Regions from separate parts of the Psychrobacillus sp. FSL H8-0484 genome, predicted to be linked through region 1. Evidence: riboswitches for the same ligand, from Rfam matches in the RefSeq annotation. Region 1 holds a riboswitch; each other region holds the start of a gene.
The links. A riboswitch is a leader RNA that binds a small molecule or an ion and turns the genes downstream of it on or off. The one in region 1 is predicted to bind lysine.
Positions count from the first base shown of each region.

Region 1 (2,210 bases):
TCTACTTTATAGTTGATTTTTGGTGTGGTCGAGATGGGAAAAGGAATAGCATCTTGGTTTTCCTTAATATTTTTAAAAACAACTACTAAAGCTACTAAGAAAATAATTGAAACCACTAAGAATGGTAACGATTCTTCCATACTGAATAAGAATGAACCAGCACTAAACGCTAATATGCCGCCGCACCCACCCATGAAATTAATAACTCCATTTGCTTTTGTACGTTCTGGTTCAGGGGTAATATCTGGCATTAAGGATATTGTTGGGGAACGGAAAATGGCCATAGATAAATTCATACAAACCATAAAAATGATTAACGTAAGTAAACTAGTATGAAAAGGAATAAGACCATAGAATAAAGCGGTAATGGGGAGACCAATAAGCAAATAGGGCATACGTCGACCGAAACGTGTACTCGTTCGATCACTGCGGTTTCCGATATATGGCTGTAAAAAAAGGGCAAAGTAATTATCAATTGTCATCAGAAAACCAATTAATGCAGTACTTGTAATATAATTATCTAGAAAGAATGGAACAAAGCCGTTATACAATGACCATCCTAAACTTATGCTAAAAAAACCAAAACCTAAAAACCAGATTTTTTTCAACGCAGTTCTCCTTCGAATAACAATTTTTATGAATAAATCAACAGGATTTAATCAGTCGATAATACACTGGCATAACCGAATTCTTTGAAATAACTTAATCCATTAAAAAATGAAGTATACTTTTATATATATGGATTTGCTGAGGGATTGAGTCCTTTATCATACTCGGTCAGAGAAGTGTTTAATCTAGATAGATTGACAGAAAGAAATTGATATTGTAAACTATGAACAATAATTGAATATGACCTCACTTAGTATAGGTGAGGTAGAGGCGCGATATTTAACAGTCTTTAGTGGAGTTTGAGAAGCTATGATGCTAAAGAGAAGGGAATGTCGCCGAAGTTTGTAATATTTCTCCGTATTACTTGCTGGGTCTGTAGTTAAGAACTGCAGGACTGCCGTTATAATCTTCCCGGTTTATAATGGTGTGCTATCTCATTTGGGAAAAGTAGAGGATTTAGGGCAACTATACATATTGCGACCTGAGTTCATCTCAGGTCTTTTTTTGTACAAGTTGTCCTTTTTTAGATTTCATACGCATAGACTGAAAATAAAAGGAGAGTAATAGAAATGAAAAACAAACTATTATTATTATCAATATTTCTTACCGTAATTTTGGTATTAGCAGCATGTGGATCAGACAAAAAGGAAAACAGTGGATCTTCATCAGCTACAGATAAGGACAATACATTTACAGTAGGTTTAGAAGCAGGCTATGCACCTTTTAACTGGACGCAATTAAACGACTCTAACGGGGGCGTGAAAATTGATGGTAACTCAGAATATGCAGGTGGATATGATGTAGAGATTGCAAAAAGAATTGCAGATGGATTAGGAAAAGAATTAGTAATTGTAAAAACAGAATGGGACGGATTAGTACCATCATTAACTTCTGGAAAGATTGATGCAATTATTGCTGGGATGTCACCGACAGAAGAACGTAAAAAGACAATCGACTTCTCTGAGAACTACTACACATCTAACTTTGTAATGGTAGTAAAAAAAGGTGGACCTTTTGAAGGAGCTACTTCTATCCAAGATTTTAGTGGTGCAAAGGTAACTGGACAATTAAATACATCTCATTATGGTGTGATTGATCAAATTGAAGGCGTAAAGAAACAACCTGCATCGGATAATTTCCCTGCAATGCGAGTTGCTCTAGAATCAGGTGTGATTGATGGATACGTATCCGAACGCCCAGAAGGAATTAGTGCTTCTTCAGCCAATGATAAGTTTGCAATGGTTGAATTTACAGACGGATTTGTTGCACCAGAGGAAGAAACAGCGGTTGCAGTAGGACTTAAGAAAAATAGCGATTTAACTGAAAAAATAAATGAAATTTTAGCAAAAATCTCTGAGGAAGATAGACAAGAGATTATGGATGCTGCTATTCAAAATCAACCAGCGGCAGAATAAAGATGAAGTGACACGACACCGGCTGCATCTATTTGCAGTCGGTTTTAATGTTTAAGGAGGAAAAGTATGAGCTTAGAGTGGATTTTATCAATAATAGTAAATAACTGGCCAATGTTCCTTCGTGGAGCAGGTATGACACTTTTAATCTCCATAATTGGTACGATAATAGGAGCTGTTATCGGTTTA
Region 1 covers NZ_JBBOSZ010000001.1:4,084,877-4,087,086, reverse strand. The annotation lists gene MHH81_RS20220 (SLC45 family MFS transporter) at 1-608, opposite strand, end outside; lysine riboswitch at 867-1,049, shown strand; gene MHH81_RS20215 (transporter substrate-binding domain-containing protein) at 1,179-2,024, shown strand; gene MHH81_RS20210 (amino acid ABC transporter permease) at 2,091-2,210, shown strand, end outside.

Region 2 (2,210 bases), 630 kb from region 1:
CTTTTTCCACCCATTATTAAAATTGCGATGTAGTCCAGATGTGGATATTCTTTCCCTAGCTCATTTCCTAGCTCTGAATGATACGATTCTGCATGCACGATTCCAACGATATGGTCCTCTACTTCTGCTTGTACAATCTCTCTTTTTTTCCGACGAATATATCGTTCAATCTTGTCTTCTTCCATGTTCAGTATTTTCTTTTCGAATTCATCAAAATCAAAATGTTCACTTGAACGAAGTCTTTCCATCATTTTTTCTTCAAATTCTTCCATCGATACTAAAAAGAAGAGTGCGTTTAGTGAATGAGCTTGGTGGTTCTCGTTCTTTTCCCATTCCCATGTATCATACTGCCTAACTAACTCTACAAATTCTGTTATAGCATCTGCTGGTTCCAACAATTCATGTGTAACCAAATATTCATACAATAATGAAGTAGCAGATGTTAATTTACCTTCATTATCTTCCACTAAAACATATCCCCACTCATAATCATTCAAATGTAAAGCAGTTTTGTGGTGATCAAGTAGTTGGATTTTCCCTTTTGCATGATAAAAATCGTTGAGCCTTTTTTCATTTTCCTCATTCGGAGACAAATCAGTAATAAGTAAAAACGTATCTGGATGATCATGTTCCAAAAAGAATTCAATCTCTCGATTAAGAGACGATACCGAATTATATCGCACCTTCACTTGTTTACCGAAAGCAAGTTTTGCTAAAATGCCACATCCTACCCCATCTAAATCATTATGAGACAATAATTTATACATCATCTTCACCTCAAAAGTAGTATGGCTTTTATATGTCAAACTTATTGATAGTAACTGTTGCTTTTTACTTAATCAATGGACAAAGTTAAGAGTAGCAAGCAAATCAATCGATTGAAAATCTAAATATTAATCCTAAAATAAATTAATTGTAGATTTTAATAGGTCAACTATTGCAATTCCATAAGAAAACAGGTACTATTTTTATAATTAAATAATCACTTATTTCAATAACTTTTGAAGTAAGGATAGAGGCGCAAAGACCATCAGTACACAAATGGAGGATAATGAGATCCTGGGACAATTGTGGAAAGGGGAATTTGCCGAAGCGGAAAGAATCTCATTTTTCTTGAAGCTGGTTCTGTTGTTGAATAAACACTGAATTGTCATATAGGAAACTGTATGGAGGGCTATCTTACGCAAAGAAATAATTTATTGTTTCTACTGCAACAACGAGCCCTCGTTGTTGCTTTTTTGCGTTAATTTACTAACTGCCCTTCTCCCTCTGTTTTTAATAAAAAAATATAGGATGTGGAGAAGTAATGAATTTCGGACAAATTTTAACTGCTATGGTAACTCCTTTTGATGAACATGAGGAGATTGATTTCCAAGCTACAAGAAACTTAATTAATTATTTAATCGCTAATGGAACAGAAGGTTTAGTGGTTTCTGGTACAACAGGAGAGTCTCCAACGCTAACAGAAGAAGAAAAGGTCAAGTTATTCAAATTTACAGTGGAAGTAGTAAATGGAAGAATTCCGGTAATTGCTGGAACTGGATCATACAACACAAAAGAATCAATGAAATTAACAAAACTTGCGGAAGATGCAGGTGTCGATGGCATTATGCTCGTTGCCCCATACTATAGCAAACCATCCCAAGAAGGATTATATCAACACTTTAAGACAATTGCGGAGGTCACATCATTACCGATTATGCTATATAATATTCCCGGACGCAGTGTTGTCAACATGTTTGTTGAAACAGTCATTCGTCTTTCCAAAATACCAAATATTGTATCCATTAAAGAAGCAAGTGGTAATTTAGATATAATGGCCGAAATTATTGACCAAACACCGGAAGATTTTTCATTGTACAGCGGTGATGATGGTTTAACGATTCCAGTGTTATCAATAGGCGGAACAGGTGTCATCTCAGTAGCGTCCCATGTTATAGGGAATGAAATGCAAGCGATGATTAAAAATTTCAAAATTGGTAATATCCAAGAGGCTGCTAAGGAACATCGTAGACTACTACCAATAATGAAAGCACTATTTGCTGCTCCAAATCCAACGCCTGTAAAAGCAGCTTTAAATTTAAAAGGCGTCCCTGTCGGTGGTGTCCGATTACCTATGGTTCCTTTAAACGATGAACAACTTAGCGCACTGCAGCAAGTACTAAATGTACAAGAGTAAGTAACTTCATGAAAAATGATTACTTTTTTGT
Region 2 covers NZ_JBBOSZ010000001.1:3,456,910-3,459,119, forward strand. The annotation lists gene MHH81_RS17015 (DHH family phosphoesterase) at 1-767, opposite strand, end outside; lysine riboswitch at 1,006-1,185, shown strand; gene dapA (4-hydroxy-tetrahydrodipicolinate synthase) at 1,307-2,179, shown strand.
Region 2: another riboswitch for lysine. It lies ahead of dapA (4-hydroxy-tetrahydrodipicolinate synthase); the one in region 1 lies ahead of MHH81_RS20215 (transporter substrate-binding domain-containing protein).

Region 3 (2,210 bases), 1.2 Mb from region 1:
GATTGAACAATAATATCTACATCTATATGATTATTAGCAAGTGTAGTAAAGATAGAAGCTAACGAACCGTTAAAAGGAACTTCGTACTCTATCGTTAATCGAACAATATCCGATTCAAATGCTACTCCACGAACTACTAAATTTTTTTCCACGTCTACTTCCTCCTTTAAAATAGTACCCTCATTTTCTACATAGCTGGAACGAACTCTTAATGGAATATTATAGTTTTTTGCAAATTCCACTGCTCTTGGATGCAATACACCTGCACCTAAATTAGCAAGCTCAAGCATTTCGTCATATTCCAACTGCTCTAATTTCCTTGCATTTGGGACGAATCGTGGGTCTGAAGTAAATACCCCTTCTACATCTGTATAAATGTCACAAATATCCGCCTCTATTGATACAGCAATTGCTACTGCAGTTGTATCTGATCCACCTCTACCAAGCGTCGTAATTTCTCCATCGCTTGAAACCCCTTGAAATCCCGCAACAATGACTACTTTATCTTCCTCTAACAAGTTCAGAATTTTAGAGCCATCCAAATTTTCTACTCGAGCATTTCTATATACATTGTCTGTTTGTAAGCCTGCTTGCCAACCTGTTAAAGAAATGGCATCAATGTCTAAAGCATTTAATTGGATTGCAAGTAAAGACATCGTTACCTGTTCTCCAGTGGTTAACAGCATATCCATTTCTCTTTTAGTGGGACTTTCCGTTATTTCATGTGCTAGTTTCACTAACTCATCTGTCGTTTTCCCCATGGCTGAAACGACAACCACAATATCATGACCTTTTTCTTTTTCTTTGCGTATTCGATTAGCTACATGTGCAATTTTTTCTGTAGTCCCAACAGAGGTACCACCAAACTTCATAACAATTTTACTCATGAACATTATCTCCCTTTTTTATCTGCAAGGATTAAAAAATGCTTTTCACATATTGTGAAAAGCATTGTCTCATACACGGTCAAAAAGTAATTGTCCATGTGAGATAGCCCTCCAGAATATCAAATTCTGACAATCCTACATCTCTTAAATGCAGGACCAACATAGAGAAGGAAAAGCTTTTCTATATTTCGGCGAATAACCCTTTTCTCAACAATCCTAGGAACTTTTCATCCTCCTGATGAGTACTCTTGTTAATTCGCACCTCTATCTTCACTTTTGAATAGTGAATATTAAATTGTTTCAACCATAACACAACATTATTCTGAAGACAACGAATTTTTATGAAAATGATTTATCATAACGTCTGCGAGCTTACTGGAAAGTCCAGCATCTATAAACTCTTCTTTACTAGCAGCTTCCATCTTCTTTAAAGATCCAAAATGCTTTAGTAATAGTTTTTTTCGTTTTGGTCCAATTCCTTCTATCCCGTCTAACGAAGAAGCTATTGTATGCTTTCCACGTTGTTGACGATGGAATGTAATAGCAAATCGGTGCACTTCATCCTGAATACGTTGCAGTAAATAAAATGCTTCGCTCGTACGCTTCATCGGAATCATGTCAATTGGGTCTCCATACAAAAGCTGAGAGGTTTGGTGCTTCCCATCTTTCGCAAGACCAGCAATCGGAACATCTAGGCCCAATTCATCTTCGATGATTTCACGAGCAGCCTCTATTTGTCCTTTCCCTCCATCAATAATGATTAAATCTGGTAAAGGTAATTGATCTTTTAGAACTCTTGTATATCTTCTACGAACAACTTCTCTCATCGCACCATAATCATCATGCTTCGCGGCAGTCTTCGTTTTATATTTACGATAATCTTTTTTGTACGCTTTTCCATCTACAAAAACAACCATAGCAGAAACAGCGTCCGTACCATGGATATGCGAATTATCAAAGGCTTCTATTCGATTTGGAGTTGAAATCCCCATTATATTTCCTAATTCCTCTACCGCACCTATCGTACGTTCCTCACGTCTTTCAATCAAATGAAACTTTTCGCTTAATGCTAATACTGCATTTTTTTCTGCCAAATCAACTAAATCTTTTTTTGTACCTTTTTGCGGAATAATCACTTTCATTTGTAATAGCTCCGAAGCTAAATGCAAGTCTGTATTAATCGGAACAAATATTTCTTTTGGTTTAATATGTTCTGGCTTGGCATAAAATTGACCTAAAAATGTCAGGAACTCCTCTTCTGGATCACGATAAATCGGGAATAGTGAAACATCTCTTTCGATTAATTTACCTTGACGAATAAAA
Region 3 covers NZ_JBBOSZ010000001.1:2,845,777-2,847,986, forward strand. The annotation lists gene MHH81_RS13860 (aspartate kinase) at 1-887, opposite strand, end outside; lysine riboswitch at 984-1,162, opposite strand; gene uvrC (excinuclease ABC subunit UvrC) at 1,205-2,210, opposite strand, start outside.
Region 3: another riboswitch for lysine. It lies ahead of MHH81_RS13860 (aspartate kinase); the one in region 1 lies ahead of MHH81_RS20215 (transporter substrate-binding domain-containing protein).

Region 4 (2,210 bases), 1.0 Mb from region 1:
CCGATAGTGCAAATATGGTCACAACGAAATTTAATACAGAGATCATTAATCGTGTTCTATCCGATACAAATAGTTTAGTACAATCGCATTTAGAGCAAGCTGAGCAAGGAAATTTATCGAGTTTGCCTTATTTAGATGACATCGAATATGACAAGCAAACGATGGAGGATCAAGGGGGAGTTGTATTTTTCGTGCCGATGGGGCAGGCAACGAATATTCCACTCATTGGTAACTTAGGTCCTAAAATTCCGATTCGGTTTCATGTAATCGGAAATGTCCAATCAAATGTAGTGCCAACCATTCAGGAATTTGGTATTAATAATGCGTATGTAGAGGTCAGTATCCATATAAAAGTAAATGTCCAAATTATCGTTCCATTGGCAAGCAAAATGAGTGTCGTAGAGCAAAATATTCCGGTTGCAATGGGATTAGTGCAAGGGCAAGTGCCTTATATTTACACGAAAGGTGAAGGGAACTCTCCATCTGTAGAAGTGCCTTTACCGTTGCCAGAAAAATAAAAAATATTAAGATGCATAGAAATTACTGATACTATAATGTAAATGAATAAAATAGGTAGAGGCTGCAGAGCTTAAAAGTACTATACGGTAGGATGACACCGAGGATCGTATACGAAAGGAAGTTTTGCCGAAATTAGATATGGTTGGTCAAACAATATTTAGTTGGGGTTATTTTGAATAAAAATAACACTGTCATTTATATGATTTATATAAATGGGGAGCTACAAAAATATGGATAAAAGTTTTAATACTTAAATTCAATAGTAGAAGCCAACCTATAATAATTAGGGTGGCTTTTTTTATTTTGAGGAGGAGCAGGTTTTGGAGAATACAATTTTTTCTTTAGTACCACCATTATTAGCAATTATTATGGTTTTAGTCACAAAAAGGGTTTTATTATCATTAGGAGCTGGGATTGTTTCCGCTGCATTACTTGTAGAGAGTTTTGCTCCTGTAGATTCTTTAACACTCTTATGGGAATCTTTTAAAACTTCTTTTTGGGATGAAGGGTTAAATACGCATAATATTTATATATTACTCTTTATATTGTTATTAGGCGTTGTGACAGCATTTGTTAGTTTGTCTGGTGGGAGTGAGGCATTTGCTGCATGGGCGGTTAAAAGAATTAAGACAAGACGGGGTTCAAAGCTACTTACTGTATTTTTAGGAATCATCATATTTGTAGATGATTATTTTAATGCACTAGCAGTTGGACAAATAGCAAGACCTATTACCGATTCACATAGAGTATCACGTGCAAAGCTGGCTTATTTTATCGATTCTACTTCTGCACCAGTTTGCGTGATATCACCAGTTTCCAGCTGGGGTGCTTTTTTAATTTCACAGCTAGGGGTTATTTTTACGACACACGCAATAACTGAGTATACACCCTTACAAGCATTTATGTTAATGGCGCCAATGAATTTTTATGTAATTGCAACTCTATCCATTGTATTTTTTATTGCATGGACAGACTTTGATATATTAGATATGAAAAAACATGAAAAAAGAGCGTTAGAAACAGGTCAACTATTCGATATGGAGAAAACAAATCCAGGGGATCTTCAAGGGGATTTCCCGGAAAATAATTATGGTAAAGTAATTGACCTAGTACTGCCTATCATTTCATTAGTTGTTGTAACACTATTAGCCATGTTTTGGACAGGCTACAACCTGTCTGGAAGAGAATTTAATCTACTGGTGATTTTTGAAAATATGAATGTTCCATTTTCTCTACTTATCGGAGGATTAACAGCAAGTACTTTATCTATATTATTGTATTTACGTCAGTTTAAAACAAATCCGGGTGCAAACATTAGCAACGTATGGAAAGCTCTAGTCACAGGTGTTAACTCTATGCTACCGGCAATCTTTATACTCGTATTTGCGTGGGCTTTGTCATTTTTAATCAATGAATTAGAAACAGGTGCGTTTTTAGCTAAATTGGTAACGGAAAACAATATCCCAGTTGGGGTCATTCCTTTCCTATTATTTGTCTTAACAGCGTTTATGGCATTTGCAACAGGTTCGTCATGGGGGTCTTTCGGGATTTTATTACCAATTGGAGCAAGTATTATAATGGCCATAGAACCCGAGTTATTATTACCAGTTCTTGCGGCTGTATTGGCTGGAGCAGTTTTTGGAGACCATTGCTCTCCTATCTCAGATACTACGATTATGTCAGCAACTGGA
Region 4 covers NZ_JBBOSZ010000001.1:3,074,586-3,076,795, reverse strand. The annotation lists gene yunB (sporulation protein YunB) at 1-518, shown strand, start outside; lysine riboswitch at 567-750, shown strand; gene MHH81_RS15050 (Na+/H+ antiporter NhaC family protein) at 840-2,210, shown strand, end outside.
Region 4: another riboswitch for lysine. It lies ahead of MHH81_RS15050 (Na+/H+ antiporter NhaC family protein); the one in region 1 lies ahead of MHH81_RS20215 (transporter substrate-binding domain-containing protein).